Regions from separate parts of the Kitasatospora sp. NPDC094016 genome, predicted to be linked through region 2. Evidence: predicted binding sites of a transcription regulator. Region 2 holds the regulator's gene; the other holds the start of a gene.

Region 1 (3,408 bases), on a different contig from region 2:
TAGCCCTCCAGGCCGGCGTTCTGGGCGATCCAGCGCAGCGGCTCGTGCAGCGCCTTGCGGACGACCGCGACACCGGTCGCCTCGTCACCCGACAGGCCCAGGCCGCCGTCCAGCACCTTGGCGGCGTGCACCAGGGAGGCGCCACCACCGGCGACGATGCCCTCCTCGACCGCGGCACGGGTCGCCGAGATGGCGTCCTCCAGGCGGTGCTTGCGCTCCTTCAGCTCCACCTCGGTGGCGGCGCCGACCTTGATGACGCAGACGCCGCCGGCCAGCTTGGCCAGGCGCTCCTGCAGCTTCTCGCGGTCCCAGTCGGAGTCGGTGGCGGCGATCTCGCCCTTGATCTGGGCGACGCGGCCGGCCACGGCCTCGGTGTCACCGGCACCGTCGACGACGGTGGTCTCGTCCTTGGTGATGGTCACGCGGCGGGCGGTGCCCAGCACGTCCACGCCGACCTGGTCGAGCTTGAGGCCGACCTCCTCGGAGATGACCGTGCCGCCGGTCAGGGTGGCCAGGTCGCCGAGGATCGCCTTGCGGCGGTCGCCGAAGCCCGGGGCCTTGACGGCGACCGCGTTGAAGGTGCCGCGGATCTTGTTCACCACGAGGGTGGACAGCGCCTCGCCGTCGACGTCCTCGGCGATGATCAGCAGCGGCCGGGAGGCACCGCCCTGGAGGATCTTCTCCAGCAGCGGCAGCAGCTCCTGGATGGAGGAGATCTTGCCCTGGTTGATCAGGATGTACGGGTCCTCCAGGACCGCCTCCTGCCGCTCCGCGTCGGTGACGAAGTACGGCGACAGGTAGCCCTTGTCGAACTGCATGCCCTCGGTGAAGTCCAGCTCCACGCCGAAGGTGTTCGACTCCTCGACGGTGATGACACCGTCCTTGCCGACCTTGTCGATCGCCTCGGCGATCAGCTCGCCGACCTGGGTGTCCTGGGCGGAGAGGGACGCGACGGCGGCGACGTCGTCCTTGCCCTCGATCTCGCGGGCCACCGAGAGCAGGTGCTCGGAGACGGCGGCGACGGCCTTGTCGATGCCCTTCTTCAGGGCGGCCGGGCCGGCACCGGCGGCGACGTTGCGCAGACCCTCGTTGACCAGGGCCTGGGCCAGCACGGTGGCGGTGGTGGTGCCGTCACCCGCGACGTCGTTGGTCTTGGTGGCGACCTCCTTGACGAGCTGCGCGCCAAGGTTCTCGTACGGGTCGTCCAGCTCGACCTCACGGGCGATGGTGACACCGTCGTTGGTGATGGTCGGGGCGCCGAACTTCTTGTCGATGACGACGTTGCGGCCCTTGGGGCCGATGGTCACCTTGACGGTGTCGGCCAGCTTGTTGACACCGCGCTCCAGCGAGCGGCGGGCGTCCTCGTTGAACTGCAGGATCTTCGCCATGTTCCCTATTCCCTCGGGGCTTCGGCCGGCCCACCGGCCGCCGGACTACGTGAACCAACAACCACGCCCCGGGCCCCTGTCACTTGGGACACGGATCCGGGGCGGGTCGGAACGACTTACTTCTCGATGATGGCGAGAACGTCGCGAGCGGAGAGAACCAGGTACTCCTCGCCCTGGTACTTCACCTCGGTGCCGCCGTACTTCGAGTACAGGACGATGTCACCGACGGCGACGTCGAGCGGCAGACGCTGGCCGTCCTCGAAGCGGCCCGGGCCGACGGCCAGGACGACGCCCTCCTGGGGCTTCTCCTTGGCGGTGTCCGGGATAACCAGGCCGGAGGCCGTGGTGGTCTCGGCGTCGAGCGGCTGGACCACGATGCGGTCCTCAAGCGGCTTGATGGCAACCTTGCTGCTGGTGGTCACGTCCGAGCTCCCCTTCGGAGATTACGGGGTTTCTAACGGGTAGGAGCGAACCTGCGTGCCTGCCGTCGCGGGGGTCAGGCACACGTCTTCGCGTTAGCACTCCCCCAGTGGGGAGTGCCAAGGACGACCATAGGCCGGTGTTAGCACTCAGTCAACCAGAGTGCCAACGGCGCGCCCGGGCATCCCGAACCGCGGGCGCGGAGCCGTACTCCTGTGCGACCACCCGCCCCCGGGCGGGCTCCCGCCGCGGACCGCGACCCCGCCCGCCGCGTCGGCCGTCGGAGCCGGTGGGGCCGCCAACCCGCCAGAATGGCCCCGTGGACACCGAGAACCTCCAGCCCCTGCTGACCCCCGAGGGCCAGGCCCTGCTCGCCGAACTGCGCGAGTTCACGCCCGAGGAGGAACTGGCGCTGGCCACCAGGCTGCGGCGGGAGCACCCGGCCGAGCTGGTGTCGGCGGTCTTCGGGCAGGCCCGGCTGCGGCAGCGGGCGCGGGCGAAGTTCGGGGCGGACGCCGACCTGATGTACTTCACGCCCAACGGCGTCGAGCAGTCCACCCGGCGCAGCGTGGCCGAGTGGCGGGCACGCCGCTTCGCCGAGCTGGGCGTCCGCCGGCTGGCCGACCTGTGCTGCGGCATCGGCGGGGACGTGCTGGCGCTGGCCAGGGCCGGGATCGAGGTGCTGGCCGTCGACAAGGACCCGGCGGCCTGCGCCGCCACCGCCGCCAACGCGGCCGCGCTGGGCCTGTCCGACCTGGTCCGGGTGCGCTGCGCGGACGTCGCCGAGGTGGACGTCACCGGCTACGACGCGGTGTTCACCGACCCGGCGCGGCGGACGGCGCGCGGCCGGGTGTTCGACCCGGAGGCGTACGCCCCGCCGCTCTCCTGGGCGATCGAGGCCGGCCGCCGGACCCCGATCGGCGCGCTGAAGGTCGCCCCGGGAATCCCGCACGAGGCCGTCCCGGCCGACGCCGAGGCGGAGTGGGTCTCCGACCACGGCGACGTGAAGGAGGCGGTGCTCTGGTTCGGCACCGGGGCCGCCCGCCCGCACCGCGCCACCCTGCTGCCGCAGGCCGCCAGCCTCACCGGCGGCGACCTGCCCGACCCGCCGGCCGGCCCGGTCGGGCGCTACCTGTACGAGCCGGACGGCGCGGTGATCCGGGCCCACCTGGTGGCCGAGGTGGCCGAGCAGGTGGGCGGCCGGCTGATCGACCCGAAGATCGCCTACCTGACCTCGGACCAGCTGGTCGCCACCCCGTACGCACACGCCTTCGAGCTCACCGACGTGCTGCCGTTCCACATCAAGCGGCTGAAGGCGCTGCTGCGCGAGCGCGGGGTCGGCACGGTGGTGATCAAGAAGCGCGGGATGGCGATCACCCCGGAGGAACTGCGCCGCCAGCTCAAGCCCTCCGGGCCGAACGCCGTCACGGTGATCCTCAGCCGCACCGACAACGGGCCGCTGATGATGCTCGGCCGGCCCGCCTGAGGCGGCTGCGGGGCGGGCGCCCGGACTACGAGGCGGGCGCCTGGATGTAGTCCTCCAGCCGGGCCACCGAGAAGCCCTGCTCCTGGATCCGGGCCAGCAGGTCGCCGAACATCT
Region 2 (3,408 bases):
TTCGGAGGAGGGAGTCGGGAGGAGTCGGGAGGGCCGCAGGAGGGCGGCTGGGGCCGGGGCCTCAGCGGCCGAGCTGCTCGGAGATCTTCGCCAGCTCCGCGAGCCGCTTCTCCAGCGTCGGGTGGGTGGAGAACAGCTGCGAGGCGGTCTCCCGGGCGCTCAGCGCGGGGGCGAAGTAGAAGGCGTTGTAGGGCTGCGCCTGGCGCAGGTCCTTGCTGGGGATGGCGGCGATCTGGCCGGTGACCTTGGTGAGCGCGGAGGCGAGGGCGCTGGGCCGGCCGGTGAGCTGGGCGGCGGCGCGGTCGGCGGCGAGTTCCCGGTAGCGGGACAGGAGCCGGGTGAGCAGGAAGCTGATGGCGTAGACGAGCATCGACACCAGCGGGATGACCAGGGCGACGATGGCCGCGTTCTGGTCGTTGTTGTTGCGGTTGCCGCCCATGAACCCGCCGTACATGGCGATCCGGGTCATGGCCCCGGCGAGGACGCCGAGGAAGCCGGCGATGGTCATCACCGCGACGTCCCGGTGGGCGACGTGGGACAGCTCGTGGGCGAGGACGCCCTCCAGTTCCTCGGGTTCCAGTCGGCGCAGCAGGCCGGTGGTGACGCACACCACGGCGTTCTGCGGGTTGCGGCCGGTGGCGAAGGCGTTCGGCATGTCGTTGTCGGCGACCGCCACCCGGGGTTTGGGCATGTCGGCCAGCGCGCAGAGCCGGTCGATGGTGCCGTGCAGTTGCGGGTACTGCTCAGGGGTCACCTGGTGGGCGCCCATCGCCCGTTCGGTGATCTTGTCGCTGAACCAGAACTGGGCCACGAACAGCCCGCCGGAGATCAGGACGATCAGTGGCCAGGCGCCGCGCAGCAGCACGATCAGCAGACCGGTGAAACCGACGTACAGCAGCCCGATCACGAACATGGTCACGACCATGCGGCCGGTCAGGCCGCGGTCGGGCGCGAAACGGGTGTGCTGGCCCGAGCTCGACATCGCTTGCTCCTCCATTCGCCGTCGTCTTCGATGCTGCCACCCGGACGGCCCCGCGGCACCACCCCCGCGCCGGGAACTGCGGGCAGGATCACTCCGGCCGGGCCGTTCCTGCCGTTGGGCCCGGGCCTTACACTGGCAGGTACGGTTTTGGCACTCACAGGTTCAGAGTGCCAAAGCGGGTGCCGGAGCCGGGATCCTCCCGGAGCGGGCAGCAGCATGCGTGACACGAACGGACAACGTGCGAAGACGGAGGTGTGTGCCCCATGGCCGGTGAGGTTCGCCAGCTGGACGACCGCAAGCTCGCCGTGCTCCGCGCGATCGTCCAGGACTACGTGGGCACCGAGGAGCCGGTCGGCTCCAAGGCCCTGGTGGAGCGGCACAACCTCGGAGTCTCCCCGGCGACCGTGCGCAACGACATGGCGGCGCTGGAGGAGGAGGGCTACATCCACCAGCCGCACACCAGCGCCGGGCGCATCCCCACCGACAAGGGGTACCGCCTGTTCGTCGACAAGCTCGCCGAGGTCAAGCCGATGAGCGCCCCCGAGCGCCGGGCGATCCGGCACTTCCTGGACGGCGCCGTCGACCTGGACGACGTGGTCATGCGGACGGTGCGGCTGCTCGCCCAGCTCACCCGGCAGGTCGCGGTGGTGCAGTACCCCTCGCTGTCGCGGTCCACCGTCCGGCACATCGAGCTGGTGGCGCTGGCCCCGACCAAGGTGATGCTGGTCCTGATCACCAACACCGGCCGGGTCGAGCAGCGGATGGTCGACTGCCCGGGCCCGGTCGGCGAGACGGTCCTGGCGGACCTGCGGGCCCGGATCAACGCGCGGGCCGTCGGCCAGCGGCTGCCGGACGTGCCGGGGTTCCTGGAGGAGCTCCCGGCGGGTTTCGAGCCGCCGGACCGCCCGACCGTCAGCACGGTCCTGGCGACGCTGTTCGAAGCGCTCGCCGAGCAGAACGAGGAGCGGATCATGCTGGCCGGCACGGCCAACCTGACCCGCTTCGGGCACGACTTCCCCCTGACCATCCAGCCGGTGCTGGAAGCCCTGGAGGAGCAGGTCGTCCTGCTCCGCCTCCTGGGTGAGACGGCGGACGCCGCGATGACGGTCCGGATCGGGCGGGAGATCGCCTACGAGGGGCTGAATTCCACCTCGGTGGTGTCGGTCGGTTACGGTTCGGGCGACGAGAGCGTGGCCAAACTGGGTGTGATCGGTCCGACCCGGATGGACTATCCGGGCACAATGGGGGCGGTGCGTGCGGTGGCGCGGTACGTGGGCCAGATCCTGGCCGAGTCGTAGCACAGGCCGCCGTCGGAACCTCTGACGGCGGTGTCCAGTCGCAGCACTACTACAGGCGGAACAAGCGGAGCATTTGGTGGCCACGGACTACTACGCGGTACTCGGCGTCCGACGGGATGCGGGGCAGGACGAGATCAAGAAGGCCTTCCGGCGCCTGGCACGCGAACTGCACCCGGACGTCAACCCGGACCCGAAGACGCAGGAGCGGTTCAAGGAGATCAACGCCGCTTACGAGGTGCTCTCCGACCCGCAGAAGCGCCAGGTCTACGACCTCGGCGGTGACCCGCTCTCGCCGGGCGGCGGGGGCGCGGGCGGCTTCGGCGCGGGCGCGGCCGGATTCGGCTTCTCCGACATCATGGACGCCTTCTTCGGCGCCGCGGCCGGCCAGCGCGGCCCGCGCTCGCGCACCCGGCGCGGCCAGGACGCCATGATCCGGCTGGAGATCACCCTGGAGGAGGCCGCCTTCGGCACCACCAAGGAACTCCAGGTCGACACCGCCGTCACCTGCACCACGTGCAGCGGCGAGGGCGCGGCCCCCGGCACCTCCGCGCAGACCTGCGACATGTGTCGCGGCAGGGGCGAGGTCTCCCAGGTCACCCGGTCGTTCCTGGGCCAGGTCATGACCTCCCGGCCCTGCCCGCAGTGCCAGGGCTTCGGCACCGTCGTGCCGACCCCGTGCCCGGAGTGCGCCGGCGACGGCCGGGTCCGCGCCCGGCGCACCCTGACCGTCAAGATCCCGGCCGGTGTCGACAACGGCACCCGGATCCAGCTGGCCGGCGAGGGCGAGGTCGGCCCCGGCGGCGGCCCGGCCGGCGACCTGTACGTCGAGATCGCCGAGACCACCCACACCGTCTTCCAGCGGCGCGGGGACGACCTGCACTGCACCGTCACCATCCCGATGACGGCCGCGTCCCTCGGCACCCAGGTGCCGCTGCAGACCCTGGACGGGCTGGAGGAGGTCGACATCCGGCCCGGCACCCAGTCCGGCCAGTCGATCCCGCTGCACGGCCGCGGCATCACGCACCTGCGCGGCGGCGGCCGGGGCGACCTGATAGTGCATGTCGAGGTGCAGACGCCCACCAAGCTCGACCCCGAGCAGGAGGAGCTGCTGCGCCGGCTCGCGGTGCT

The links. The regulator HrcA, encoded in region 2, represses chaperone genes, less so after heat shock. The targets are predictions, from matches to a motif close to TTNGCACTCNGNNNNNCNGAGTGCNAA.
Region 1: a site for HrcA is predicted at 1,951-1,977, ahead of groES (co-chaperone GroES). Genes of this name have one in related genera too.

The regions. Positions count from the first base shown of each region.
Region 1 is NZ_JBEOUK010000004.1:137,906-141,313, reverse strand. Features, by position in the region: gene groL (chaperonin GroEL) at 1-1,388, opposite strand, end outside; gene groES (co-chaperone GroES) at 1,505-1,810, opposite strand; gene ABT015_RS05885 (THUMP-like domain-containing protein) at 2,128-3,294, shown strand; gene ABT015_RS05880 (polysaccharide deacetylase family protein) at 3,320-3,408, opposite strand, start outside.
Region 2 is NZ_JBEOUK010000007.1:167,599-171,006, reverse strand. Features, by position in the region: gene htpX (zinc metalloprotease HtpX) at 62-982, opposite strand; gene hrcA (heat-inducible transcriptional repressor HrcA) at 1,246-2,280, shown strand; gene dnaJ (molecular chaperone DnaJ) at 2,357-3,408, shown strand, end outside.